DNA from 4 places in the Aeromonas sp. TECH754 genome. Region 4 is predicted to be linked to each of the others. Evidence: predicted binding sites of a transcription regulator. Region 4 holds the regulator's gene; each other region holds the start of a gene.

Evidence for each region. The regulator sigma-54, encoded in region 4, starts transcription at its own class of promoters, with help from an activator protein. The targets are predictions, from matches to a motif close to TGGCACNGTTTTNGCTT.
Region 1: a site for sigma-54 is predicted at 4,280-4,296, ahead of ACZ9IL_RS20435 (superinfection exclusion B family protein). Genes of this name have one in related genera too.
Region 2: a site for sigma-54 is predicted at 2,269-2,285, ahead of flgA (flagellar basal body P-ring formation chaperone FlgA). Genes of this name have one in related genera too.
Region 3: a site for sigma-54 is predicted at 2,767-2,783, ahead of fliE (flagellar hook-basal body complex protein FliE). Genes of this name have one in related genera too.

What each region holds. Positions count from the first base shown of each region.
Region 1 is NZ_JBWBRA010000001.1:4,454,579-4,461,773, reverse strand. It holds gene ACZ9IL_RS20455 (bacterioferritin-associated ferredoxin) at 1-98, shown strand, start outside; gene bfr (bacterioferritin) at 252-731, shown strand; gene ACZ9IL_RS20445 (DUF885 domain-containing protein) at 934-3,039, shown strand; gene ACZ9IL_RS20440 (methylglyoxal synthase) at 3,128-3,586, shown strand; gene ACZ9IL_RS20435 (superinfection exclusion B family protein) at 3,651-4,238, opposite strand; gene ansB (L-asparaginase 2) at 4,358-5,416, opposite strand; gene ACZ9IL_RS20425 (heavy-metal-associated domain-containing protein) at 5,544-5,738, opposite strand; gene ACZ9IL_RS20420 (LacI family DNA-binding transcriptional regulator) at 5,820-6,782, opposite strand; gene ACZ9IL_RS20415 (carbohydrate porin) at 6,914-7,195, opposite strand, start outside.
Region 2 is NZ_JBWBRA010000001.1:723,842-731,036, reverse strand. It holds gene flgC (flagellar basal body rod protein FlgC) at 1-34, opposite strand, end outside; gene flgB (flagellar basal body rod protein FlgB) at 31-432, opposite strand; gene ACZ9IL_RS03255 (CheR family methyltransferase) at 494-1,318, opposite strand; gene ACZ9IL_RS03250 (chemotaxis protein CheV) at 1,337-2,248, opposite strand; gene flgA (flagellar basal body P-ring formation chaperone FlgA) at 2,483-3,088, shown strand; gene flgM (flagellar biosynthesis anti-sigma factor FlgM) at 3,186-3,506, shown strand; gene ACZ9IL_RS03235 (flagella synthesis protein FlgN) at 3,503-3,919, shown strand; gene yfcE (phosphodiesterase) at 3,980-4,522, opposite strand; gene ACZ9IL_RS03225 (peptide ABC transporter substrate-binding protein) at 4,533-6,185, opposite strand; gene ACZ9IL_RS03220 (DMT family transporter) at 6,420-7,195, shown strand, end outside.
Region 3 is NZ_JBWBRA010000001.1:2,580,558-2,587,752, reverse strand. It holds gene rimO (30S ribosomal protein S12 methylthiotransferase RimO) at 136-1,464, opposite strand; gene ACZ9IL_RS11480 (lipid-binding SYLF domain-containing protein) at 1,828-2,604, shown strand; gene fliE (flagellar hook-basal body complex protein FliE) at 2,823-3,140, shown strand; gene fliF (flagellar basal-body MS-ring/collar protein FliF) at 3,203-4,909, shown strand; gene fliG (flagellar motor switch protein FliG) at 4,902-5,963, shown strand; gene fliH (flagellar assembly protein FliH) at 6,033-6,836, shown strand; gene fliI (flagellar protein export ATPase FliI) at 7,023-7,195, shown strand, end outside.
Region 4 is NZ_JBWBRA010000001.1:4,354,237-4,361,431, reverse strand. It holds gene dagF (2-dehydro-3-deoxy-phosphogluconate aldolase) at 1-123, shown strand, start outside; gene ACZ9IL_RS19960 (BglG family transcription antiterminator) at 228-2,132, shown strand; gene npr (PTS phosphocarrier protein NPr) at 2,151-2,423, opposite strand; gene rapZ (RNase adapter RapZ) at 2,444-3,310, opposite strand; gene ptsN (PTS IIA-like nitrogen regulatory protein PtsN) at 3,351-3,797, opposite strand; gene hpf (ribosome hibernation promoting factor) at 3,800-4,087, opposite strand; gene ACZ9IL_RS19935 (RNA polymerase factor sigma-54) at 4,108-5,547, opposite strand; gene lptB (LPS export ABC transporter ATP-binding protein) at 5,613-6,338, opposite strand; gene lptA (lipopolysaccharide transport periplasmic protein LptA) at 6,349-6,867, opposite strand; gene lptC (LPS export ABC transporter periplasmic protein LptC) at 6,854-7,195, opposite strand, start outside.

The DNA.
Region 1 (7,195 bases), 100 kb from region 4:
AATGTGGCAAATGTGTGCGAATGACCATGGAGATCATCTCCACCGAACTCGACAAGATTGAATCGGATCAGGCGCCACTCTATTACGAAGTGGCCTGACCCCCTCTTCTCCGCACTCTGATCCGTCAGCCGGATCCCAGCATGTTCAGGCGAGCGAAATCGTCAGCCCCCTTATTGTCATCTTTCTGGACTAAGCTCTAGTGATCGATGCCCAAGGCTCAGCCACAGGCACGAACATAAGGAGTAATGTCGATGAAAGGAGATTCCAAAATCATTGCCCACCTCAACAAGGTGCTGGCCAATGAGTTGGTTGCCATCAACCAATACTTCCTGCACGCCCGCATCTACGATGACTGGGGCCTCAAGGGGCTCGGGCACAAGGAATACCATGAGTCCATCGATGAGATGAAACATGCCGATGAACTGGTCAAGCGGGTGCTGTTTCTGGAAGGACTGCCCAACTTGCAGGATCTGGGCAAATTGCGCATCGGTGAGACGGTAGAGGAGATGCTGCGCTGCGATCTTTCGTTGGAAATGGATGCCATTCCCGACCTGAAAGTGGCCATCAACTATGCCGAATCCGTCCATGATTACGTCAGCCGTGACCTGTTCCAGGACATTCTGGAAGACGAAGAGGAACACGTGGACTGGCTGGAGACCCAGCTCGACCTCATCGAACGCATCGGTCTGGAAAACTATCAGCAATCCCAGTTGCACTCTGAGTCATCCTGAATAGTTATGCCATGGAATATCCGCTTCCCAACCCGCTCCGGCGGGTTTTTTCATCTTTGAACGCATAGCTTTTCACCATGTTTATCCATATGAAATATAACGTTATTTTTGTTAAGTGAGTCGCAAAAGGCGGCAGTCTTAAGGTGCACTATTGGAACCCCTTCGTGGGACTCAAAATAACAAGGCATTAAAGGACTAAACCATGCACTTCTCACTCGACAAGGTGGCGCTGGGTTGCGCCATCGCCCTCTCCCTCACCGCCTGCAACGACAACAGTTCCCAGGCACCCGCGGATCCCGTTGCCACCAAGGCGACCCTGATGCAAACCATGAACGATGCCCTGCGCGAGAGCCAGGCGCTGGATCCCTACGGCTTCGCCATCGACGAGCAGAGCATCGCCAAACGCAAGGCGCTCGATACCTCCCTGCTCAAGCGACTGGATGCCCTGGATCCGAGCGTACTGAGTGAGCGGGACAAACTGTTCTACGACATGATCCGCTGGGATCTGCAGATCAATTTGACTGGCTACGACCTGCCCCAATCCCAGATCCCCATCCACCACTTTCGCAACAGGGTGGTGGATCTCGCCGATGAAGTCGGTGCAGCACCCGCCAGCGGCAGGGCCGCCCGCACCGTCAGCGGCGGCTTCGATTATTTCGCCCAGAGCTCGGCCGAACGGGTGGCGCCGGGGGATGCAAGCTGGCGACGGGATCTTGACCGCACGGCCGCGACCCCAGCGCAAACCATCAAGGCACGAGCAACGACGGCGCCGCTGGCCTGGTATCAGGAGCATCTCAGCTGGCTCAAGGCTTATGACGCCTATCTGGCCGAGGTGAAACACCAGTTTGAGCAGGGCAGTGCCCGGGGCAACACCCTGCCGGATGAGCTGGTGGACCGGCTGCTGGCTCAACTGAATGGCAAGCTGGATGGCGAGGCGATCGCCGACTCCTACCTCGGTTGGCAGCAGTTTCCAGGGGATGCCGACGAGGCGTTGCGCACCAACTACAAGGCCGTGCTGGACAGCATCAACCGCCGCTATCTGGCGCTGCGGGACTATCTGGATTACCAGCATGGCGGTGCCTACGGGGTGCGTCTGGGCAGCGGCGAGTGCGATGACGGCTTCTGCGGCATGACGGATGGCCGCGACTGGTATCGCTGGCTGCTGAAGAAGCACACCACCACCGAGATGACACCGGAAGAGGTGCATGAACTTGGGCTGGCCGAGGTGACCCGGATCTTCGGCGCCATGGTCAAGGTCTGCCACACGGTCGGCAAGTGCGACAGCGAGGATGTGGCCCAGAGCAAGCAGAGCGGCCAGATCTACGCCTTCTTCCAGTACCTCAACGAACCGGCTTTCTTCTATCGGAACCCGCTGGCGGCCTGGTCTGCCGGCCTGAACCCGGACAGCACGGCCGGGGCCGCACTGAGCGAGCCCCAGCAGCAGGCGCTGGCCGAGCATGAGCGGGCACTGCGGGAATACAACGCCTTCAAGAGCAAGGCGGCGCAGGTGCTGCCGGACTTCTTCGATGCCGAGCGCACCATTCCCAAGCTGGATTACGAGGTCGTGCCGGTCGCCTATGAGGATGCCCCCTACGGCGGCGTCGCCTGGTATCAGGATGGCAACCCCCAGACAGGTCGCAAGGGCCAGTTCTTCCTCAACACCTACTACCCCTATGGCCTGCAGAGCTGGAACATCAGCACCCTGCTGGCCCACGAAGGCGCCCCCGGCCACCATTTCCAGATCACCATAGCCCAGGAGCTGGCAGCCAAGGATCCCAACTTCCCGCAATACGTGGCGAACGCCTCCTACACCGCCTATGCGGAGGGCTGGGCGCTCTACACCGAGTACCTGGCGGATCACGATATGGGTCTCTATCAGGGGCATGGTCTCTATAATCCGGCGGTGGGGGATGTGAAGGTCGAGGGCTCGCCTGCCTTCAACAACCAGCTGCAGTACTTCGGCCGCCTCAACGAGGAGATGCTGAGGGCCATGCGGCTGGTGGTGGACACCGGCATCCACTGGTATGGCTGGAGCCACGACAGGGCCGTCGGCTACATGCAGGAGAACTCGGCGCTGGGGGCGGGCGACATCAGCTCGGAGGTGCCACGCTACATGGCCTATACCGGCCAGGCCACCTCCTACAAGGCGGGTCAACTGGCCCTGATCCGGATGCGGGAATCCGCCGAGCAGGCCCTGGGCGGCAGTTTCGATCTCAAGGCCTTCCACCACCAGGTGTTGGAATACGGCATGCTGCCCATCTCGGTGCTGGAGCAGAAGAACCGGCAGTGGATAGAAGAGTCGAAGTGATCACAGATACGGCGCCCGGCAAGGCAGCGGGCGCCGCTTTCGATTAGGATACGGCTTAATTACCTTCACATTGCTACGGAAGACCTCCATGGAACTGATTGCACGTGAGATGGCACCCCACAAGCGGGTAGCCCTGGTTGCTCACGACAACATGAAGACCCCCTTGCTGAACTGGGTGCTGCGCCGCAAGGAGGAGCTCAAGCTCCACCATCTCTATGCGACCGGCACCACTGGGACCCTGCTCGGCAAACAGGCACAGCTGCCCATCACCTGCCTGTTCTCCGGCCCCATGGGCGGCGACCAGCAGCTCGGCGCCCTCATCGCCGAGGGCAAGATCGACGTGATGATCTTCTTCTGGGATCCCCTCAATGCCGCGGCCCACGATCCGGACGTGAAGGCACTGCTGCGTCTGGCGGCGGTGTGGAACATCCCGGTCGCCACCAACGAGGCGACCGCAGACTTCATCATGGACAGCCCCCACATGCAGCGCGCCTTCAGCATACAGGTGCCGGACTACGCCGGTTACCTCAAGGCACGCACCGAGTAACCAGCGCCAGACAGCAAAGAGCCGGGCAATGCCCGGCTCTTTTTATTTCAGAATGACGAGAGGCTTAACGCTGCAGGCTCTTCTGGGCGAACTTGGGCCTGGCGTTCATGATCTGCTCCACCTGCTCGTCGCTCATCTTGCCGCGCGACAGCCCAAGCACCTTGTAGGTCAGCAGCGGCCGCGCCGGCAGCGCTATCATCAGGGCGCGGATCTGGTTCTCGTCTTCCTTCTCCCGCACCGGTTTGCCATAGGCATAGGTCAGCACGCCAGCATCCATCAGGTTTTTGACGGCGGGCTCGGTGATCGGCAGGTTTATGACGCTTTTGCGCTGCAACACGAACTCGCGCAGCACCGCCTTCTCGTTGAAGTCGAGGAAGCCGATCATCTGGGCCAGCTGATCCTGCTGACGACGGGACTGCCACTGGTCGCAGGCCCACTCCCAGGCGATCAGGAAGGCCTGGCTGCAGAAGTAGGAGATGGCGAGCAGCATGCCGACCCCGAGCCAGGCGGCATGGACCGTGGCCCATTGGCTGACCGCGCCCTTCATCAGGCCGGCCGGGAACAGCAGAATGATACTGCAGCAGAGCAGCAGCCAGACCATGAGCCAGTTGAGGCGGTTCAGCTGATAGAAATGTTGGATCCACCGTTTCATCGTTCATCCTTCCCAGAGCATTGTGGACAGTAGTCAATCCATAGCAATGACTGTGCCAAGGCTTGGGTCATGAAAAACGGGAGGCCTGAGCCTCCCGCTGGATCCATCCCATGTCGGGCTTAGAACTGCTGGAACCAGCGCTGGATCTGCTTGGGATCCTTGCTCTGGGTCAGGGAGAGCATCAGCAGGATGCGCGCCTTCTGCGGGTTCAGGGTGCCGGCGGCCACGAAGCCGTACTTGGCATCGTCGATCTCGGCGTCCAGAGTGGTGGCGCCGGTCGGTACGCGCGCGGAACGCACCACCCGGATGCCGTCCTCGCTGGCCTTGGCCAGGGTGTCGAACAGGCTGTGATAGAGATTGCCGTTGCCCACCCCGGCGCTGACGATGCCGTCAAACTTGGCATCCACCATGGCCTTGGCGGGCAAGTCGGTCGCATTGGCATAGTTGTAGACGATGCCCACCTGCGGCAACTTGTCGAGCTTGCTCACGTCGAACGGGGTCTTGCTGGTGTGCAGCCGAGCCGGACTGCGCTGGTAGTCGATCTTGCCGTTGTGGATGTAGCCGAGCGGGCCGAAGTTCGGCGCGGCAAAGGTCTGCACCCCTGTGGTATTGGTCTTGGTGACGTCGCGGGCATCCAGCACGGTGTCGTTCATGGCGACCATGACGCCACGCCCCTTGGAATCGGGATCAGAGGCGGTGACCACGGCGTTGTACAGGTTGAGCGGACCGTCGGCGCTCATGGCGGTGGAGGGACGCATGGCGCCGACCAGCACCACCGGCTTGTCGCTCTTGACGGTGAGGTTGAGGAAGTAGGCGGTCTCTTCCATGGTGTCGGTGCCGTGGGTGATGACGATGCCATCCACGTCATCCTTGGCCAGCAGCTCGTTCACCCGCTTGGCGAGCGTGAGCCACACCTCGTCGTTCATGTCCTGGGAGCCGATCTTGACCACTTGCTCCCCCTGCACCTCGGCCACGTTCTTCATCTCGGGCACGGCGGCGATCAGGGTCTCGATGGCCACCTTGCCGGCCTCGTAGTTGGACTGGGTAGCAGACTGCCCCGCCCCGGCAATGGTGCCGCCGGTCGCCAGTATGTGCACGCTGGGCAGCGCCATGGCCAGGGGGGAGAGGGTCATGCCGAGTACGGTGGCGAGCAGGGTCTTGCGGATAGGGAGGGTCATGCTGCAATCCTTCTGATAGTTGACTGCAGCATTTTTATTCTTTTTAAACCGAATTTAAGTGATCACTCTCACCATTAAAAACAAGCAAACAGAATATTAGTCTGTTTTTTACCTCTATGGTGTTAGTTCACTCTACCGAGAAGCCCTTGGCCTCGATCAGGGCGACGATCTCGGCCTTGCTCAACTCGCTCTCGACAACGGCCTTGCGGCTGTCGAAGTCGACGCTGGCCTGGGTGACGGCGCTCTGGGCCAACAGCGCTTTTTGCAGGCTGGCAGCGCAGCCACCGCAAGACATGCCGGATACGGTGAGTTCGATAGTCATGATGGCTCTCCTCTGTGGGTGTGATCTCAGCCTAAAGCTGTCGCCAGCGGCAAGGTCAAGTCACCGATCGTGAACAGCGCCTCAGCGTGCCACCACGGACTCGCGCACGATGAGACGACCAGGGAACTTCTGCCGTTCATCGACCGGGCGCAGGCTCTGGGACAGCTGGGCTTGCAGCAACCTGATGCTCTCCTGCGCCAACAGCTCGCTCGGGTATTCGATGCAGGTGAGCGGCGGCGTCAGCTGATCCGCCAACGGGGATCCTTCCAGGCTGATGACGGAGACATCCTGGGGGATGTTGAGGTTGAACTCCCGCAGCAGGCGCATGGCCTCGGCGGCCAGGGTGTCGTGCTGCACCACCAGTGCGGTAAAGGGCAGGTAGCGGTTGAGCAGGCCGAGCAGGGCCTGCTGGTTGCCGGTGCCATCGATCACCAGCTGGCCGTTGTAGGGCAGGGATTGTTGCTGCAGCGCCTGCTGATAGCCCTGGATGGCATGCTTCCCGGCCGGGGAGTGCTTGTCGTCCAGCATCAACACCAGCTGGCGGTGCCCCTTGCCGAGCAGAAAACGACAGGCGCTCTCGGTGGCGAAGGTCAGGTCATAGCAGAGGTTCAGGTTGTCCGAGTCGCCGACGCCATCGAGCTGGATCAGCCGCTCGTCCGCTTGCAGCGGCTGCTTGGCACCGATCACCAGCACGCCGTCGCAGCGCCCTCCCAGCAACTCGTCGACCGCTTGTTGCTGTTGGGCCACCCCTTCGGCGAAGCGCACCAGCATGCTCTTGCCCGCTCCGGTGAGGAAGCCGTCGATCAGCGGCAACATGCTGGCAAGGTGCCCCCCCAGCTGGGGAGAAAGGATGACACCGATGCAATCGGTCGCCTGGGTGGCGAGAGAGCGGGCGGTCGCATTGGGACGGAAATTCAGTTGCTCGGCCGCCTGCAACACAGCCAGCCGGCTCTCCTCACGCACGCCGCGCGAGCCGCTCAGGACGCGGGAAACGGTGGCTTTGGACACATTTGCGAGACGCGATACATCGGTAATATTGGCCATGGCTTCATCAACGGTAACCGGTTAACAGAATGTCATCCTAGCACAGCCAGGCAGCGCCCGGTACGGTTTGCATCACGGGCCAATGGAAAAGGGTGGCCGTGGCCACCCTCTGCAGGAGAGATCCCGTCGGATCAGAAGAAGTACTTGAAGCGCACGCGGCCACCGTAACGGTCCATGTTGTCTACCTCGCCGCTGTCGACATTCAGCTGCGACCAGTAGGCCCCCAGATAGATGTCGAAGTTGTCCAGATCCAGCACGCTCGGGATCTTGTAGGAGGCGTAGACGGTGTTGATGCTGTGCTTGCCGATCATCTTGCTGAAATCGGCGCTGTTGTTGCTCAGGTTGGCGCTGGTGATGTCGTTGATGGCGTAGATGTAGCCAAGGCCGGCGTTGTGCCAGAGCAGGTTGGCGCC
Region 2 (7,195 bases), 3.6 Mb from region 4:
AGCCTGCAATGTCAAAGACCTTGAACAAACTCATCCTTGTTCTCCTTTCAGTGCCTTGAGCAGGCCGCTTATCTTGCCGTTCATGAATTCGAGGGAGGCCTGGTACTCGAGGCTGTTGCGCAGGAACTCGCTGCGCTCCTGTTGCACATCCACGGTATTGCCGTCACCGGTATCCGGTTGCAGGGGGTTGCGAAACTGGGTCGACCCCGGGGCATCCATCTGCAAGGCGATGTGCTTCTCGCTGGTGGTGGCGAGGCCAAAACCTTGCTGGCTCCGGGCATCCTGCAGCGCCTGGGAGAAGTTGATGTCCCTGGCCTTGAAGCCCGGGGTATCCGCGTTGGCGATGTTGCTCGATAGCACCTCCGCACGCTTGGCGCGAACGCTCAGCGTGTATTGGTGAATACCGAATGCCTTGTCGAATGAAATTGCCATAGCGCACCTCCTGCTTCACGAATGTTTAGCAAGAGGTGTGCCAAAGGGGGATTGGAAGGGATTATTTGATCTTGTAGACGATGCCGGGGTTGCAGCGGATCATCTCGAACTTGTCGGTGAGACCGGCAAGGGACTCCGAGGCCCCCAGCATCAGATAGCCGCCGGGATTGAGGCTGCTGGCGAACTGGTTGAGGATCTTGGACTTCACCTCGGGCGCAAAGTAGATGAGCACGTTGCGGCAGAAGATGATGTCGAACTTGCCGAGCAGGCTGTAGCTCTCCAGCAGGTTCAGGGGCCGGAAACTGGTCAATTTTCTGACACGCTCCGATACCCGCATCTTGTTGTCACCGTGGGCCTCGAAGAACAGCCGCTTGCGCTCGGGCGACAAGCCGCGTGCCAGCGCCAGGCTGTCATAGACCCCCTCCTTGCACTGATTGAGCATGGTGCTGGAGATATCGGTCCCCACTATCTGCACCCCGCCCGGCAAGGTGCCAGGCCGCTTGACCTGCTGCTCCAGCGCCGTCATGGCGATGGAGTAAGGCTCCTGCCCCGAGGAAGAGGCGGCGGACCAGATCTTGATGGGACGGCCGCTCTTGCCGAGCTCGGGGAAGATCTTGTCGCTCAGCAGCTGGAACGGGTAGGTATCGCGAAACCACAGGGTCTCATTGGTGGTCATGGCATCAATCACCGCCATCTTCAGATCCCGTTCCCGCACGTTCATCGCCCGGGTCACCAGTTCAGACAGACTCTCGATACCAAACTGAGTCATCAAGGGCGACAGGCGGCTCTTGACCAGATACTGTTTGTTGTCACCCAGCACGATGCCGCTCTGCAGCGCCAGAAAATTGCTGAATTGTTTGTATAAGTCGTCCGACAGTGTCTTCATGCAGTTTTTTCTTCTTTATTAGAGAGCGCCTTGTACGGCCTTGGCCAATTCATCAGGCTGGAATTTGGCAATGAAATTGTTCGCACCAACCTTCTGCACCATGGCCTGATTGAACACCCCGCTGAGGGAGGTATGCAGGATAACATGCAACTCCTTGAGCGCGGGATTGTTGCGGATCTCCGCCGTGAAGGTGTAGCCGTCCATCTCCGGCATCTCGATGTCGGAAATGACCAGCGCAATCTGATCCTTGATGGGACCCAGCTTGGCCATCTCCAGCAGCATGTTGAGCGCCTCGCGCCCATCCTTGGCCAGCACACACTGCACCCCGATGGCCTCCAGCGCTCGCAGCACCTGCTTGCGCGCCACCGAAGAGTCATCAGCTACCAGTACCGGACGCCCGTGGGTGTTGCGCTCCACGCTGGCTTCAACCAGCTCGGCACTCACCTCGGTGGAGACCGGCGAGATCTCGTTGAGGATCCGCTCAACGTCCAGAATTTCGACCAGCTCGCCATCCACCTCGGTGACCGCCGTCATGTAGTTGATGCGGCCGGCGCCCTTGGGGGGTGGCAGGATGGATTCCCAGTTCATGTTGATGATGCGTTCGACCGATTGCACCAGGAACCCCTGAATGGATCTGTTGTACTCGGAGATGATGATGAAGCACTTGGAAATATCCTGGATCGGGCGATTGCCCATCGCCATGCTGAGATCGATCACCGAGATGGTCTGGCCACGGATATGGGCCACGCCGCGGATGCAGGAGTTGAGTTTGGGCATGACGGTCAAGGGGGGGCATTGCAGCACCTCACGCACCTTGAACACGTTGATGCCAAATCTTTGACGTCCATTGAGACGAAACAGCAGTAACTCCAGTCGGTTTTGTCCCACCAGTTGGGTCCGTTGGTTGACCGAGTCCAAAATACTCGCCATAAACACTCCCTAAAAACGCTTGGCACTGATCGTGCATATGTCGCTGCATGCAGGTTGGCTTGCGTCAGACCATCGATGTCTCGGCAACCAAATTCAGCAGCAAGCATAGTTAACTACGGTGGTATACGTGATCAACTTATCGACCGGCAAGCAAAAATGATTAGTAGACTTTTCCTGATCTTACTGCCGTTTTGCAGCCTCTCTCACGCCATGGCGTCCGAGGTCACCCAATACCTGCAGGAACAGGCGCAGGAGTTCGTGCTCGGCCAGCTGGAGATCCCCCTCGATGCCCAGGCCGAGGTCAAGGCCGCGGCCATCGATGAGCGTCTCCCCTTGAATCGCTGCGAGGAGGCGCTGACCATCTCCTTCCCCACCAAGATGGAGATCCGCCGCAACACCACCGTCTATCTCAAGTGTGAATCGGCGCAGCCCTGGGATCTCTACCTGCCGGTGCGGGTCAGCATCCAGAAACCCTATGTCACAGTGGCGACCCCGGTGGCCAAGGGCGACATCCTCAGTGAGTCCATGCTGACCCTGGCCTATCAGGATCAGACTCTGGTGCGGGGCGACTTTCTGAGCGATCCGGCCCCCCTCATCGGGGCGCGCAGCAAGCGTGAACTGAAACCGGGTCAGCCCGTTCGGCTCACCCAGGTCTGTGTGGTGTGCAAGGGGGATGAGGTGACTCTCCTCGCCGAAAATAGCAGCATGCAGATCAAAACCATGGCCCGAGCCTTGCAAGATGGCAGCTTCGGAGACATGATCAGGCTCGTTAACATTCGCTCGGGCAGACAGGTACAGGGCACCGTCAGTGCCGTTGGTTCCGTGGTGGTCACATTTTGATTATTTTGTTAATGCTTCGATTTTTTTTCTAAAGTTCTGACCACCATCACCGATAAACAGAGATAAGCGAACAGCAAAGCAGACGAAGGTAAAGCGTATGGCTATCAACAATATCAACAACTTGGCAAACAGCAGGTTGCAAAATAGCGCAACCAGTCAGGGTGTAGCCAGCAAGTCAACGACCTCGGCCGAAGGCAATCGCGCGGCAACCGTCAAGACTGACTCTGTCTCCTTGACCAACGAGGCGCAGCAATTGCAACAGATGCACAAGACCCTCAACACCGCCTCCACCGGTAATGAAAGCCGCGTCGAAAGCCTGAAGAAGGCCGTGGCCAGTGGGGAATACAAGGTCGACAGCGCCGCCGTGGCCAAGAAGATGTTCAGTTTTGAAGCCGATCTGGATAAACGGCTCGGATGATGGACTTAGTCGCGCTGCTGCACGCCCAAGATGAATACCTCTCCCAGATGCAAGGCTTGCTGGCGGAGGAGTTTGACCTGCTCAAACAACACCAGGCTCTGGCCTTGCCGGCGCTGACCGATCGCAAGCAGCAACTGCTGGTGGTCATCGAGACCCTGGACAAGACCCTGGCCGAACTGCCCGATCTGCAGCAACGGCTCAGCGCCTTCCCGCAGCAGATGCAGGCATTGCAAGCCAAGCTGGACGCCTGCCAGGAGCAGAACAACCTCAATGGCCGGCTGCTCGAGCTGAGCATCATCTCCAATCGCCGACTGGCAAGCTTCCTCAGCAAGCTGCGCGATCGCAACTCCCTGACCTATGATGCCAAGGGCAATACCCGCTCCGGCACCCGCTCCCTGGGTATCAAGGCCTGAACTCCCCTCGCGTTTAACAACACCAGTCAGACCCCGTCACTCCCACGCTTCCCTACCCGCTTACAGTACCAATCGCATCAGTTCTGCGCCATCGCTGCAGGCATGAATGCGCAGCATCCCCTCCTCATAACAGCCATAGCTGGCCGCCAGCGCCCCCCGTGGGAAGCAGATCGAGCCCGGGTTCATCAGCACCAGATCGCCCTCCCGCTGCAGCAGGGGAAGATGGGTGTGGCCGCTGATAAACAGGCTGCCCGCCGGCAACGGCACCTCGCCGGGGCGATAGAGATGGCCGTGGCTGACGAACCAGCGCCGCCCGTCCACCAGCAACTGGTTGTAGGGTGCCGTGATGGGGAAATCGAGCAGCATCTGATCCACCTCGGAATCGCAGTTGCCCCGCACCGCCATGATGCGGGGAGCCAGCGGGTTGAGCCGCTCGGCCACGGCGGCGGGGGCATAGCCCTCGGGGACCGGATTGCGCGGGCCGTGATTGAGCAGATCGCCAAGCAGCAGGTAGTGATCCGGCTGCCAGGGGGCGAGCCGCGCCAGCACCTGCTCCAGGGCCGCCAGGCTGCCGTGCACATCGGAGATAATGGCTATCTTCATCCCGCGTTCCTCATGGCTGACTGAAATAGAGATCCTTGGTGGCGATCGCGCCCTTCAGGTTGCGGCTGGGCAGGCCGCTCAGGGTGGGATCCACCAGCCGCATCTGGTTGTAGTGATAGACCGGAATGGCCGGCATCTCGTCCATCAGCAACTGCTCGGCCTGGTGGTAGAGCCCGGTCCGGGTCGCCTCGTTCAGGGTGTCCGCCGCCTGTTGCAGCAGGGTATCGAAGGCGGGATTGCAGTAACCGCTCTCGTTCTGGGGATCCTGACAGCGGAAACTGTTGAGCATGGAAGACGGCTCGACATAATCACCAAACAAAAATGAGCGGGCCAGCATAAAATCTCCACTGTCTTTCGCCACCTGGTAGGCGTTCCACTCCATGTTGTTGAGCGCAACCGTTACCCCCAGCGGCTTCCACATGGCCGCCACCGCCAATGCCAGCTTCTTGTGGTTCTCAGAGGTGTTGTAGGTCAGCGTCAGCTTGAGAGGACGGGCGCTGTTGTAGCCGGCCTTCGCCAGCAGTGCGCCGGCTCGGGCCAGGCGGGTCGGTTGATCCAGCAAGGCCAATTCGGTGTTGAGCTCCTCATAACCCGGCATGGCGGGCAACAAGGACCAGGCCGGCGGCTCACCCTGACCACTGACCTTCTCGGTCAGCAGATGGCGATCGATGGCCATGGAGAGCGCCTGGCGCACCCGCACGTCCTGCAGCTCGGGGCGGCGCAGGTTGAAGGTGTAGAGGTAGGTGCCGAGCAGCGGCAGGCCCCAGATCCGCTCGGGTGTCTCCTGCATGGTTTTCTGGTAATACTCCAGCGCCACCTTGTTGGTGAGCTGGATCTCCCCCGCCTCGTAGCGCAGCCGCTCCGCATGCTGGGAGGCGAGGGGCAGATAGGTGACGCGCTGGATCCGGGTATGGGCATCGTCCCAGTACTGGGCATTGCGCTCCGCCTCGATACGCTCGTTCGGCACCCAGTTCACCAGCTTGTAGGCACCATTGCTGACCAGCTTGCCGGGCTGGGTCCATTGCTTGCCAAACTGGCTGATGGCCTGCCTGTTGACCGGCACGAAGGGGCGCTGGCTGATGAGTTGCAGGAAGTAGGGCACGGGCCGCTCCAGGGTCACCTTGAGGATCTGATCGCTCTCGGCCTCGACTCCCAGCGCCTCGAGATCCAGGGCGCCGGCATAGATGGACTGGGCGTTGTTGAGGCCGGTGGCCAACAACAGACCGGCGGACGGAGAGGCCTGCACCGGATCCAACAGGCGCCGCCAGGCGTAGACAAAATCCTGTGCTACGAGCGGCTCGCCGTTTGACCACTTGAGCTGCGGGCGCAGGAAGAAGCGCCACACCAGCCCATCCTCGCTGGTCTCCCAGCGCTGGGCCTGGGCCGGCACTATCTTGCCCTGGCCATCCTCGCTCACCAGCCCCTCGAACAGGTCCACCAACACCACCTCCCCCGGGAAACCGGTGCGGATCTGGGCCGGATCCAGGGACTCTGGCTCGGCACCGTTGCCCTTGACCAGGGTCTGCCTGTCCGACAGCACAGGCTGTTGCACCACAGTGGTCGCGTGCAACGGCGGCGCCAGCATCAGCCCCAGCAACATGGGAGGGAGCCAGCGACGAGCTGGCCGGCGGGTAGCGCAGTAAACTGCCGGACGGTGAACCATGACATAAACCTCATTCAATTCTTTTGACTGCAGATAGGGGGAAGGCCGGCGGCGCGCCCGGCGGAGAATGCATGATGCCGCACTTGTTATCCCCGAAGACGGCCCGTATTGTATCGGGCTTGCCCGATAGATGGAGTCTTTCGGGTTATTTTTTTCAGCCATTTCTTCTTAAGCAAGCAAGCGGACGCTGGCAGTCGTCTGGCACGCCTTCTCGCTACATTGTCAGGGACTGTTATGGGATATGAGTGGCTGGCGCTGGCAGCGGCCAGTTTATGGGCAATGGCCGCCCTTATTTCCGTCAAACCGGCCCGCCATCTGGGGGCCTTTGCCTACAGCCGCTGGCGAATGTTCCTGGTCAGCCTGATGCTGGGCAGCGCCAGCCTGGTTACCGGTGGCTGGCAGACCCTCACCGAGAGTGCCCTGCCCCTGCTGGCGCTGTCCGGCCTCATCGGCATTTTCGTCGGTGACACCGCCCTGTTTGCCTGCATGAACCGGCTGGGACCCCGTCGCAGCGGCTTGCTGTTCTCCTGCCACGCCCTCTTCTCCGCCCTGCTCGGCCTCTGGCTGTTTGGCGAGCGGCTCGATGGCTGGCGTCTGGTAGGTGCCTTGCTGGTACTGGCCGGGGTCATGCTCGCCATTCTGTTCGGGCGACGCGGCAACCCGCCTCCGTCTCAGCAGCACAACGAGTGGGAGCAGGTGCGCGGTCATCTGGCCATCGGCATCGCGCTGGGCCTGATTGCGGCCCTGTGTCAGAGCCTGGGGGCCATCATCGCCAAGCCGGTGATGATGGGTGGCGAGGTGGACGCGGTGAGCGCCTCCGGCATTCGCATGGGCAGCGCCCTGTTGGCGCACTGCGTGTTGCGGGTGCTGCGGGTGCCGCTGGCCCTGCCACAGAATCCCATCAACCGGCGGGTGCTCGGCATGATAGGCATCAACGGCTTCCTGGCGATGGCGCTCGGGATGACGCTCATTCTGGTGGCTTTGCGTCAGGGGGAGGTCGGCATGGTGGC
Region 3 (7,195 bases), 1.8 Mb from region 4:
TTGATGGCGGTGGACGGGCTCAGTAACTGACCCTGCAGGATGGATACTTCTTCACGGCCAATAAAAAAGCCAGTCAGCGTGGCTGACTGGCTCTTGTCCGGACACCGGCATGGGCGCCGCTGGGGAGAGGCGAGGTTACTCTACCAGGCTGGCCCAGAGGTCATACTCGTCCGCTTCATCGATGCGGACCTTGACCATGTCGCCGGGCTTGAGGCCGGTCTCACCGTTGAGGTAGACCAGACCGTCGATCTCGGGGGCATCGGCGAAGGATCGACCGGTGGCGCCCTCTGCGTCCACCTCGTCGATCAGCACCGTCATCTCCTTGCCGACCTTGCGGGCGAGCTTGCGGATGGAGACCTGCTGTTGCAGCTCCATGAAGCGCACGAAGCGCTCTTCCTGGATGTCTTCCGGCACCGGATCAGGCAGCTCGTTGGCCTTGGCGCCATCGACCGGGCTGTATTTGAAGCAGCCGACCCGGTCCAGTTCCGCCTTGTCGATGAAGTCCAGCAGCATCTGGAACTCTTCTTCGGTCTCGCCGGGGAAGCCGACGATGAAGGTGGAACGCAGGGTGATTTCGGGGCAGATCTCGCGCCACTTCTGGATGCGCTCCAGGGTGCGCTCGACGGTGCCGGGACGCTTCATCAATTTCAGGATGCGCGGGCTGGCGTGTTGCAGCGGGATGTCGAGGTAGGGCAGCACCTTGCCATCGCGCATCAGCGGGATGACGTCATCCACGTGCGGGTAGGGGTAGACGTAGTGCAGGCGCACCCAGATGTCGAGCTTGGCCAGCTCTTCGCACAGGGCCACCATGCTGGTCTTGACCGGCATGCCGTCGTAGAAACCGGTGCGGTGTTTGACATCGACACCGTAGGCGGAGGTGTCCTGGGAGATCACCAGGAGTTCCTTCACGCCGGCTTCTTTCAGGCGTTTGGCTTCGGCCAGCACGTCACCGATGGGGCGGCTCACCAGATCCCCGCGCATGGAGGGGATGATGCAGAAGGTGCAGCGGTGGTTGCAGCCTTCGGAGATTTTGAGATAGGCGTAGTGACGGGGGGTCAGCTTGACGCCGTGGGCCGGCACCAGGCTGGTGAAGGGGTTGTGGGTCGGCTTGGCCACGTATTTGTGGACGTGACCCAGCACCTCTTCGTAGGCGTGGGGGCCGGTGATCTCGAGTACCTTGGGGTGGATCTCGCGGATCTGATCCACTTTGGCGCCGAGGCAGCCGGTGACGATCACCTTGCCGTTCTCGGCCAGGGCTTCGCCGATGGCTTCCAGCGACTCTTGTACCGCGCTGTCGATGAAACCGCAGGTGTTGACCACCACCAGCTCCGCATCGTCATAGCTGGGCACCACGTCGTACCCTTCGGTACGCAGCTGGGTCAGGATGCGCTCGGAATCGACCAGATTTTTGGGGCAACCCAAGGAGACGAATCCTACTTTGGGGGCCTGTTTTGTGTTGGACATCGCTCAATCACTCTTAGGTGGCTCTTCTTTAAGGGCGCGGATTTTACCGGAATGGCTAACCAAAAACTATACAACCGGCATGCTCGTGCTGAACAATATTTACCGGTGACGCTTCATCCGGGCCAGATGCGCGGCATTTGCCATTCAGGCTGCCAGCATCTGACGGTGCGTCCGGCGGTGGCAATCGGCTTCCCGGGAGGCGGGAGCGACTGCCTGGGGCCGCGTGACAACGCGGCATGGAGGGCAACGACCTGACGAGCCTCTATGCTGACCCAGGCTGAATGGGTATGCACATGGCACTTCTTTGAATAAGCTTAAATCTGATAGGGTGATGACCCGCTGACGAGCAATAAGGAGAACATCATGAAGAGCCGATCCTGGCTGATTGTCGCCACCTTGGTACTGGCGTCTACCCCCAGCCATGCCGACTGGGCGAAGTTGAAGGAAGCCGCCTCCGAGCTGGGCACGGCGGTGAGCGATACCAGCAAGGAGGCCTGGCAGGGCATCACCGACTTCTCCAAGGCGACCTGGGAGTCGGTCTCCAGCTGGGGGGCCGATGCCTACAACAAGACCGGTGCCTGGACGGCGGAGAGCGCTGCCACCGGCAAGGAGTGGCTGTCGGCGGCGGACAAGAAGCTCGACACCATGCTCGAGCCCAAGACGCCGACCGAGGCGCGTACCGCCCTCGATACCATGGCCGACACCGCGCTGGTGCGGCTGTTCAACGAACAACCCTCCGCCAAGCTGCTGTTTGACAAGGCTTATGGCTACGCGGTGTTCGATTCGCGCAAGTTCTCCCTGATGGTGCACACCAACCAGGGCGCCGGGGTGGCGGTCAATCGCTCGAGCAACAAGCACACCTACATGAAGATGTTCGGCGCCGGCATGGCGAGCGGCTTCGGTGGCAAGTTCTACCAGCAGGTGATGTTGTTTGAGACCAAGCAGACCTTCGACAACTTCGTGAACAAGGGCTGGGAAGCGACCTCGGACGCCGGGGTGGTGGCCGGCAAGGAGAGTGCGTCTCTGGATACCGGTTACAACGGTGGCATGGCCATCTACCAGATTGGCGAGAAGGGGCTGATGTATGGCATCAGCATCACGGGATCCAAATACTGGATCGATGAAGATCTGACCCAATAACCCTCAAGATCCGTTGTGACAATGGTCCGCCTGATGCGGGCCATTTTTTTATCCGGGATCCTCGTCTTTTCATCATCAGCCCAGACTCTGGCGCATCACCAGGGGCTGGTTCGTCTAAATCCTGACCACTCGCCGCCGCGGCATCACAGGATCTGCATTCGTTGGCACTCTAATTGCTTAGTGGCAGTCAGCGTCAATGATTTGTCTGGGGATGGAAGATGGAAATAAGTGCAAGCAGCCTGATGCAAGAGATGCAGTCACTCAAGATCGAGGCAGGCGCCACGCCGCTGACCCAGCCCGGCCGTCAGGTCAGCTCGAATTTTGGTCAGATGCTGCAACAGGCGCTCGACAACGTCAACGAGCTGCAGGGCGGCGCCAACGATTTGCGCACCCGCTTCGACATGGGCGACAAGTCGGTGGATCTCTCCGAGGTGATGATCGCCGGACAGAAATCGTCCATCGCCTTCGAGGCGACGGTGCAGGTGCGCAACAAGATGGTCGATGCCTACAAGACCATCATGAACATGCCGGTCTAAGGGATTTCAATAAACCATGGCGACTGAGCATCATGAACATGTCAGCAATAAGGACATAATCCGTGGCTACTGATCAAAACGGCGACCTGCTGATCAACAACGAGGGGGCGGCAGCCCTCGACGAGCATGAGCAGAAGAGCTCGGCGCTGGGCTTCCTGTCCAATACCGATGTGCTGCGCCAGATCACCCTGATCCTGGGGTTGACCATCTGTCTGGCCATCGCCGTGTTCATCCTGTTGTGGGGCAAGGAGCCGGAGATGCGTCCGCTCGGCACCTTCAACACCCAGGAGCTGGTCTCCACCCTCGACTATCTGGATCAGCAGAAGATCCCCTATCAGGTCGATGGCAAGAGCGTGCTGGTCAGTGCCGAAAACTATGCCGACATCCGCCTGCGTCTGACCCGGGCCGGGCTGGCTGGCAACAGCGATGCCAGCAACGATGGTGAGTCCATCCTGCTCAAGGACTCCAGCTTCGGCGTCAGCCAGCGCATGGAAGGCGAGCGTCTCAAGCTCAGCCGCGAGCGTCAGCTGGCGAGTGCCATCGAGCAGTTCCAGAACGTGGCCAAGGCCCAGGTGCTGCTGGCCATTCCCAAAGACAACGTATTCGCCCGCAACGAGCGCAAACCCAGCGCGACCGTGGTGCTGAGCCTCAAGGGCAGCGCCCTCGGCCAGGGGGAAGTGGATTCCATCGTCGACATGGTGGCCTCCGCCGTCCACGGCCTGGAGCCGACTCGCGTCACCGTGACCGATCAGAACGGTCGCCTGCTCAACTCCGGCTCTCAGGATCCGCTCTCCGCCCAGACTCGCAAGGAGTTTGCGATGCAGCAGAAGCAGGAGCTGGAGTACAAACAAAAAATTGACGCCATCCTGATCCCGGTGCTGGGCGCCGACAACTATACGGCTGAAGTGGATCTCTCCCTCGATTTCTCCCAACAGGAGCAGACCCGCAAGACCTACAACCCCGACTTGCCCGCCGTGCGCTCCGAGATGACCATGGAGGAGAACAGCGCCAATGGTGGCAATGGCGGCGTGCCCGGCGCACTCTCCAACCAGCCTCCCGCCGCCTCCAGCATTCCCCAGCAGGCGACGGGCGCCGATGCCGAGTCGGCGTCCAGTGGCCGCTCCCGCAAGGAGGCGACCCGCAACTTCGAACTGGATACCACCGTCAGCCACATCCGGCGTCAGCAGGGCGGCATTCGCCGCATGACGGTGTCGGTGGCGGTGGATTACAAGGCCACCCCGGGCGCCGAGGGCGCCGTCACCCGGGAGGCCCGCAGCCAGGCCGAACTCGATACCCTGCGTCGCCTGCTCAGCGGCGGCCTCGGTTATGATGTGACCCGGGGGGACACCCTGGAGGTGGTCGCCATCCCGTTCAATCGTCCCGAACTCGAGGCCATGACCGATACCCCCGTCTACGAGCAGCCCTGGTTCTGGCGTGCGGTGCGCATCGCCGCCTCCGTGCTGGTCATCATAGTGCTGATCGTGACCGTGGTACGGCCCATGCTCAAGCGCCTGCTCTACCCGGATGCACGTCCGGAAGGGGAGCTGGATCTGGACAACAGCATAGTGCTGGGTGGGGATGACGAGCTCAGCCTGCTGGCGGCGCAAGCGGAAGCCGAACCCGTGTTCGGGGTGCGTGACGGTCATCTGAAACTGCCGGATCTGCACCGTGACGAAGACTTGCTCAAGGCGGTGCGTGCGCTGGTGGCGAATGAACCGGATCTGGCCGCTCAGGTCATTAAAGAATGGGTAACGAACAAAGATGCCTGAAGAGAAGAAAAACCAAATAACCGGTAACGAGATTACCGATGTGCAGCGCCAGATCCTGGATCAGATGCCCGGGATGGAGATGGCGGCCTTGTTGATGCTGAGTCTCAACGAAGAGGATGCCGCCCAGATCTTCCGCCACCTCGAGCCCAAGCAGGTGCAGCGGCTCGGTATGTCCATGGCCTCGATGTCGGACTTTAGTCACGATCGGGTGGCGGCGGTGCACCGTCAATTTATCGAAGACATCCAGAAATACACCAACATCGGTATCGGCAGCGAAGATTTCGTGCGCAAGGCCCTGGTGGCGGCGCTCGGCGAGGACAAGGCCAGCAATCTGGTGGATCAGATCATCCTGGGGTCCGGTGCCCGGGGTCTCGACTCCCTCAAGTGGATGGACGCGCGCCAGGTGGCCAGCATCATCCAGAACGAACACCCGCAGATCCAGACGATCGTGCTGTCCTACCTGGAGCCGGAGCAGTCGGCGGAGATTTTGAGCCAGTTCCCGGAGCAGGTGCGCCTGGATCTGGTGATGCGCATCGCCAACCTGGAAGAGGTGCAACCGGCGGCGTTGCAAGAGTTGAACGACATCATGGAGAAACAGTTCGCCGGTGCGGCCGGGGCTCAGGCCGCCAAGATGGGCGGTCTCAAGGCCGCTGCCAACATCATGAACTACCTCGACACCAACATCGAAGGCCAGCTGATGGACTCCATCCGCGACTCGGACGAAGAGATGAGCCAGCAGATCCAGGATCTGATGTTCGTGTTCGAGAACCTGATCGACGTGGACGATCGGGGCATCCAGACCCTGCTGCGGGAAGTACCGGGGGATCTGCTGCAACGGGCGCTCAAGGGCTCCGACGATCAGATGCGGGAGAAAGTGTTCAAGAACATGTCCAAGCGGGCTGCCGAGATGCTGGCGGACGATCTCGAGGCCATGGGGCCGATCCGGGTCTCCGAAGTGGAGGCGGCCCAGAAGGAGATCCTCTCCACTGCCCGCCGTCTGGCGGATGCGGGCGAGATCATGCTGGGCTCCGGTGGTGGCGAGGAATTCCTCTAAGTCATGCAACCTGAACCCTGTGATGATATTGCCCTGTCATCTGGTCGTCGCGAGGAGCGTCTCTGAAGCATGAATAACAAAAACAACAAGCTGCGCGGCTATGTCAGGCCCGAAGAGGATGAGAGTCAGGTGCAGGCCTGGGGCTGGCCCGAGATGGAGGTCGAGTCCGAGATCCAGGTCAATGCCCTGGGACTGAGTCCGGATTGGTACCGGCAGGAACAGGAAGCCGAGGCCCTCATCGAAGAACCCGAGGAGGAGCCGGCTCCCAGCATCACCGCCGAAGAGCTGGAGGCCATTCGCCAGGCCGCCTGGGAAGAGGGCATGCGCGAGGGTCAGGAAGCCGGTTTTGCCAAGGGGCTGGAAGAGGGCAAGCTGGAAGGCCTGCAACAGGGCCATCAGGCTGGTCTGGAGCAGGGCAGGGAAGAGGGGCTCGCCCTCGGTCAGGAGCAGGTGGAGCAGCAGATTGCCCACTGGCAGGGGCTGGCAGACAGGCTCGCCAACCCCTTGAGCGAGCAGGACAGCGCGGTGGAGCAACAGCTCATCGCCCTGGTGCAGCAACTGGCCCGCGCCCTCATCCGTCACGAAGCCGAAACGTCACCCAGGCTGCTGCTCGAGGCGCTCAAGCAGGGGCTATCCCTGCTGCCCGCCGCCGAGCAGGGGGTCACGCTGCAGCTGCACCCGGATGATGTGACCCGGGTCGAGCAGGCCTTCGGCGCCGAGGAGTGTGCCAAGCGTCACTGGCGGCTGCGCAGCGATCCCACCCTCTCTCCCGGTGATCTGCAACTGGCCACCGAACTCTCCAGCATCGATCTGACCCTGTCGGGACGCATCGATCAACTGTTGCGCAACTTCCTGCGTGACAATGCAGAGTAACTTTGTGCCCAGCGCTCTCTACGCGGCATCGTGCTGCTGTGCGGTATCTCCCAGCGCGACAATGCCGAGTAACGGCATGTTCCGTGCTTTCCACGAGATCCCGCGCCGCTGTGCGGTATTTCCCTGCGTGACAATGCCGAGTCACCCTGTGACCCGGCATCTTTCCCCTTTCTCTCTGGAGGCGCGATGACAGCGTCCTTGCTCAATCGGCTGCAAGGCTACCGGGTGCGCGATCTCGCCCCCATTCCACCGGTCGCGGGCAAGCTGACCCGGGTGGTGGGGCTGACGCTGGAGGCCATCGGCTGCCGCGCCGCCATCGGCGCCCTGTGCCGTATCGATACTCAGGATGGCTGGCTGGA
Region 4 (7,195 bases):
GCGGCCGGCGTCGAGAAGGTGATTCCCCACGTCTACAGCTCCATCATCGACAGTGGCAGCGGCCTGACCCGCCCCGCGGATGTGCGAACCCTGCTCAATGTGGTGAAACGGCTGCTGGCATAACATCAAGCGCGGCACCGGTCCGATCACTGACCGGTGCCTGGCTTGTTGATGATCAGCTTGTTAACATCGGTCCCTTCTCTCGCGACAGGAGTCACGTTTCGTCCATGCTCAAGCTGCCCCACCCCAGACTCCATCAACTGCTGACCCAGCTCCATGCCGAGCCCCTGCCACAGGAGGAGCTGGCCCGTCGCCTCAACGTCTCCACCCGCACGGTGCGCACCGATGTGGCGACCCTGAACGAGCTGATTGCCACCCATGGCGGCCACCTGATCCATCAGCGTGGCAGCGGCTACCAGCTCAAGATCTACAATCAGGGGCTGTTCGACGCGTTGCTGGCGGCTCAGGAGCAGGAGAGCAGCCTGCCGCGCACCAGCCGTGAGCGGGTGCTGCACCTGCAGCTCCTGCTGCTCAGCGCCGAACAGGGGATCAAGCTCGAAGCGCTGGCGGATACCTGGTATCTGAGCCGGGCGGCGCTGCAGGGGGACATGGCACAGGTACGGGAGCGGCTCGCCCACTTCGGGCTCAATATCGACAGCAAGCCACGCCTCGGCATGCGCATCCAGGGCGAGGAGACCGCCATCCGCGCCTGCCTCACCCATCTGCTCTATCGGGAGCAGACACGCAACAACCCGTTGCAGGGCCTGCTGCCGAACCTCTGCCCCAGCAAGACGCTGGAGGTTGTCGGCAATCGCATCCATGCCCAACTCGGTCGCCACCAGTTGCGGCTGGCCGACGAGAGCCTGCAGCAGCTCACCCTCTACTGCGCCGTCACCCTGTTGAGGCAGGCGGCCGGTCATGAGTTGCTGCAGTTCAGCGATGAGGATCTCACCGCGCCCTTGGCTGCGGTGGCGCGCGACGTCTATGCCGAGCTGCCGACCCTGACCGCTCCGAGCGAGCAGGAGGTAGCTTGTCTCGCTATCCAGATCCAGGCGCGCCTCATCGCCGACACCCCGCACCTCAGCGCGACCATGACCGCCGAGAGCGCCCAGCTGGTCGAGCACCTGCTGGATTACATCCACCAGCACTATCCCTACGATCTGCGCCACGACGGCCAGCTGCGCGCCGATCTGCTGACCCATATCAGCGCCATGCTGCTGCGGATCAAATACCAGGTCGGCAGCCACAATCCGCTGGCGGATCACATCAAGCAGTACTACCCCCTCGCCTACGACATCACCCTGGCCGCCCTCTCGGAGTGGATCAAACAGACCCCCTACCACCTGACCCACCACGAGATCGGCTACCTGGTGATCCATATCGGGGTCGGGCTGGAGCGCCACCATGACATCGGCTACAGTCGCCGGCCCCAGGCGCTGCTGTTGTGCGATGCCGGCAATGCCACCTTCCGGGTGCTGGAGGCGCGCATCAGGCGCGAATATCCCCAGCTGCAGCTGACCAGCCTGGAGTCGGTGCGGGATTACGAGGGTCTGGTGCGGATCGTGCAGGACTTCGTCATCAGCACGGTCAAGGTCAGCGAGAAGAACGTCCCCGTGGTGCAGATGGCCCCCTTCCCGACCCAGTACCAGCTGGAACAGCTCGGCAAACTGGTGCTGATCGACCGCACCCGTCCCTATCTGCTGGACAAGTATTTCGACGCCGACCACTTCATGGTGGTCAAGGAACCGCTCAGTCAGGCACAGCTGTTTACCCGCATCTGCGATCAGCTGGAGGCCGAGGATCTGGTGGAGAGCGGATTCAGGAGCTCATTGCATGAGCGGGAACGCATCGTCTCCACCATGCTGGGGGACGGCATCGCCCTGCCCCACGCCCTCGGTCTGCTGGCGCGCCGTACCCTGGTCTATACGGTGCTGGCGCCACAGGGCATCGACTGGGGCAACGGCGAGACCGCCACCCTCATCTTCGTGCTGGCCATCGCCAAGGCCGACTACGAGGAGGCGATGGGGCTCTACGATCTGTTCCTGGCGTTGATGAACGAAAAAGCCAGCAGAAATCTGCTGGCTTGTCGGGATTTTGCCACTTTCAAGGGGCTGGCACGCACCGGATCATGAGGGTAGCCGGAGCGGGGCTCACTCCTCGTTGAAGCCCGAGGTGAACAGCGCCACCACGGCGGCCAGGGCCTCTGCTTCTTCCGGCCCCTCCACCTGGACTTCCACCTGCTTGCCCTGGGCGGAGTCCAGCATCAGCAGGCCGATCACGCTGTCCGCGTCGGCCTCCACCCCGTCCTCGTTGCGCAGCAGCACATGGGCGTCGAAGCCCTGTACCAGCTCGAACAGCATCATGGCCGGTCTGGCATGAATACCCAGCTTGTTTTTGACTTCTACCGAGGCGGAAACTGTCATCTGAGCATCCTGTTGGTCTATCAGACTTGCGGTGAACGTTTGTCCAGCGTGCGGTGACGGATCTGCACGTTCTTGCCAAGCAGACGGAACGCGCTGGCCAGCCGCTCGGCGACAAACACCGAGCGGTGCTGGCCACCGGTACAACCGATGCCAACGGTCACATAGCTGCGATTGTTGCGCTCCAACTGGGGCAACCAGGTCGCCAGCATGTTCTCGATCTGCTGGGTGAACAGCATCACATCCGGCTGGTTGGACAGGTAGTTGGCGACCGGCTCATCCTGGCCGGTGAACGGCTTGAGTTCGGGGATCCAGTGCGGGTTCGGCAGGAAGCGGGCATCGAACACGAAGTCGGCATCTTTGGGAATGCCGTACTTGAAGCCAAACGACTCGAACACCAGCACCAGCTCGTTCTCTTTCTTGCCGAGCACCCGGGTCTTGATGAGCTCGCTCAGGTCGTGAATGCTGAGACTGGTGGTGTCAATACGCAGATCGGCGGTGGAGGAGAGCGGTGCCAGCAGATGGGTCTCCTCACGGATCGCCTCATCCAGTGACAGCTTGTTGCGCGACAAGGGGTGCAACCGGCGGCTCTCCCCATAGCGCTTGAGCAGGGTCGTGTTGTCGGCATCGAAGAAGAAGCTGGAGAACTCCACCCGCCCCTCGTTGCGTACTTGAGCCAGCAGGTTGTCCAGTCTGTCAGGCTGGCTGGGCAAGTTGCGTACGTCTATGCTGACCGCCAGCTTGTCATACTGACTCTCGACCGAGACGATCAGCTGGGGTAGCAGATTCACCGGCAGGTTGTCCACGCAGTAATACCCCAGATCCTCCAGCACCCTCAGGGCGACGGTCTTGCCGGAGCCCGAGCGGCCGCTTACCACTATTAACTGCATCTTGTCCCCTCACGCCAACTTGGCTATGTCGTGCCCGGCATCAGGCCGAGGTCATGATCTGATAGAGCTCTTCATCGCTGGTCGCCTGGCGCAACTGGCGGCAGACCGCCTTGTCGCCCAGCTTGGATGCCATCAGGGAAAGGGTCTTGAGGTGCTGCTTGCACTCGCTTTCCGGCACCAGCAATGCAAACAGCAGGTCAACCGGTTGATTGTCGATGGAATCGAAAGGGATGGATTCGGAGAAGGTCATCAACACGGCAGTCGGCGCAAAGGCGTCGTCGATCCGGCCGTGGGGAATGGCAATACCGGCACCGATCCCGGTACTGCCCATTTTTTCCCGCGCCAGCAGGCTCTCGAACAACACCTGACGGGAGGTGCCGAGGCGCTCTGCGGCCAATTCGCTGATGATCTCGAGGGCGCGTTTCTTGCTGGTACAGGGGACCGCACTCTTGGTGCAGTCCCGACTCAGTATGTGTTCAAGTTGCATAGTTATTTTTGATTTAACTTATCTTTGTGCTTGATGATCTGCCGATCCAGTTTATCCAGCAGGGTATCAATCGCCGCATACATGTCGGCATGCTGCGAATTGGCGAACACCTCCCCCCCGCTGACATGCAGCTTGGCTTCGGCAATCTGGTTCAGTTTTTCGACGCTCAACACCACGTGTACGTTGTTGATATGGTCAAAGTGACGCTCGAGTTTGGCAAATTTGTTGTTCACATAATCACGCAGAGCTTCGGTAATCTCGACATGGTGTCCGGTCAGGTTAATTTGCATAACGTCTTCCTTTTGTTTGCCTAAACCAGGCGTTTGCGCTGATTGGATGGCGGGATCAACAAGGATTCACGGTACTTTGCTATCGTGCGTCTCGCCACCATAATACCCTGTTCGGCCAGCAAATCCGCGATCTTGCTATCACTAAGCGGTTTGGCTGGATTCTCAGCCGTCACCAGCTTCTTGATCAGAGCGCGAATAGCGGTCGATGAGCACTCTCCTCCCCCCTCCGTACTGACATGACTGGAGAAGAAAAACTTCAGTTCAAAAATGCCGCGGGGCGTATGCATGTACTTCTGGGTCGTCACCCGTGAAATCGTCGACTCATGCATCTCCACCGCCTCGGCGATGTCGTTGAGCACCATGGGTTTCATGGCCTCCTCACCGTATTCGAAAAAGCCCTGCTGCTGCTCGACGATGCAGCTGGCCACCTTGAGCAGGGTGTCGTTGCGGCTTTCCAGACTCTTGATGAACCACTTCGCTTCCTGCAGATGGGAGCGAATGAACTGGGTGTCCGTGCTGCTGCGCGCGTTGCGAGCCATCGCAGCATAGGCCTCATTGACGCGAATACGCGGTGCCGAATCCGGATTGAGCTCCACCACCCACTTGTTGCCCTTCTTGATCACGGAGACATCCGGGATCACGTATTGAGATTCGCCTTGGATGATGCCATTGCCGGGCCTTGGCTCCAGTTGCTGGATGAGATCCAGCACCTCCTTGAGGTCGCTTTCCTTGAGACGGGTCTTGCGGGCCAGGGTGCGGTAATCGCGATTGCCAAGCAAGTCCATGTGCTCGCTGATCACCTCCCTCGCCTCATTGAGCCAGGGCAGATCGGGCGAATACTGGCCAAGCTGGATCAGCAGACACTCCTGGACCGAGCGGGCAGCGATGCCGATCGGATCGAAATGCTGCACCCGCTTGAGCACGGCCTCAACCTCATCCAGTTCGACTTCTACCTCATCACTGCTGACTGCAACCTGAATATCCTCGAGGGAGACGGTCAAATAACCGGAATCGTCGATGGCGTCGATGATGGCGAGGGCGATGGCGGCATCCAGATCGCTGAACGGCGTCAACCGCATCTGCCACAACAGATAGTCTTGCAGGTTCTCGGTGGTTTCCCCCTGATAGACGCTGTCTTCCCCATCGTGGATGGGGCCTGCGCTCTGGGCCGTACCGGCCGAATAGACCTCGTCCCAGGTGGTATCCACCGGCAGCTCATCGGGCATCTTGTCCTGGGCCATGGCATCACTGGAGTCCAGCTGACTGGCGTCGACTGCCTCTGTCGGGTTGGTTTCCTGTGCCTCGCTCTCCTCTTGCTCCAGCAAGGGGTTGCTGTCGAGCGCTTGCTGAATTTCCTGCTGGAGTTCCAGCGTGGAGAGCTGGAGCAGACGAATCGCTTGTTGTAATTGTGGCGTCATGGTCAGTGACTGACCGAGACGCAACTGTAATGTCGGCTTCATCTACGTCGGGATATCCTTATGTTCAGCGAGGCAGTCACCTAACAAAAATGAGGGATGCACCCTTACTATAGACTGAATTGATCGCCCAAATAGACGCGCTTGACCTGCTCATCGGCGAGGATATCGGCCGGTGCGCCTTCGGCAATCATCTTGCCGTGGCTGACGATATAGGCCTTCTCGCACACATCCAGCGTCTCTCTGACGTTATGATCGGTGATCAGGACACCCAGCCCCCGTTCTTTCAGATGCTGGATGATCTTCTTGATATCTATTACAGAAATAGGATCAACACCTGCAAAAGGCTCATCAAGCAGGATAAATCTCGGCTCTGCCGCCAGGGCGCGCGCGATCTCGACCCGTCGCCGCTCTCCGCCCGAGAGGCTCTGCCCCAGACTGTCGCGGATATGAGTGATGTTGAACTCTTCCAGCAGCTGCTCGACCTTGTCTTCCCGCTCCTCACTGCTCAAGCCCTTGCGAGTCTGCATGACCCCCATCAGGTTGTCGAACACCGACAGACGACGGAAGATCGAGGCCTCCTGCGGTAGATAGCCGATGCCGTTGCGGGCCCTGATATGCATGGGTTGCAGACTGATGTCCTGATCGTCGATGGTGATGAGACCGGCATCCCGCTGCACCAGGCCCACGATCATGTAGAAGGAGGTGGTCTTGCCCGCCCCGTTCGGGCCAAGCAGCCCCACGATCTGACCGGTACCCACTTCCAGGCTTACGTCACTGACGACCATGCGGCGCTTGTAGCTCTTCTGCAGGCCAACTGCTTTTAACACTGCCATGGCTCGTTTCCTACTTCTTCTGATCGGCGGGCTTGTCGAAATTTTCAACCTGATCCGGCAAGAACACCGTCTTGACGCGCTGGGCCGGGCCCTTGCTCTCGGCAATCATCTTCTGGGTGACGATGTCATAGCGAATGAGATCGCCGTTGACCTGGCTGTCTTCCTGCTTGAGCTGGCCGTTGCCGGTGATGGTGACCTGCCGGTTCTTCAGCTCGTAACGGATGCTGTTGCCATGGGCATTGACCGGCTTACCGTTGTCCAGCACCTGGAAAAAGGTCGCGGGGTTGCCATAGGCGGTCATCACCTCGGCACCCTTCTCGCCGGAGCGGATCACCACCACCTTGTCGGCCTTAATCTTGATGGAGCCCTGAGTGATGATCACATCCTCACTGAAGGTGATGCGGTTATCCTGCATCTCGGCCACCTGCTTGACCGCATCCACGTAGACTTTCTGGGCGAAGTCGGACTCTTTGGCGTTCGCCACGCCGCACAACAGCAGGGCGGTGAGGGCCAGATTAACGTTTTTCATTGAAATAAGTGGCATGGCCTTTATCCAGTAATTCGAAATATTTACGACCAAGGTGACCTCTCAGGCCAACCCCTTCGGTCTGGAATTCCTGACCCAGGATACTGATATGCTGGTTGCTTCTCACATCCTGAGTCACCAGATCCAGTTCCAGATATGGGGTATCCAATGTGGAGATGAAAGAGGCTGGCAACAAGCCATCCAGATGCACCTGGTCACGCAGGATCACGTTGTCATCGGTGTTGAGGACACCGGTCTGCGCCGTCACCTTCCATTCGGCCTCACCCTTCTCATCGAACATGTAGATCACCGGCTTGTCGAAGGTCGCCTG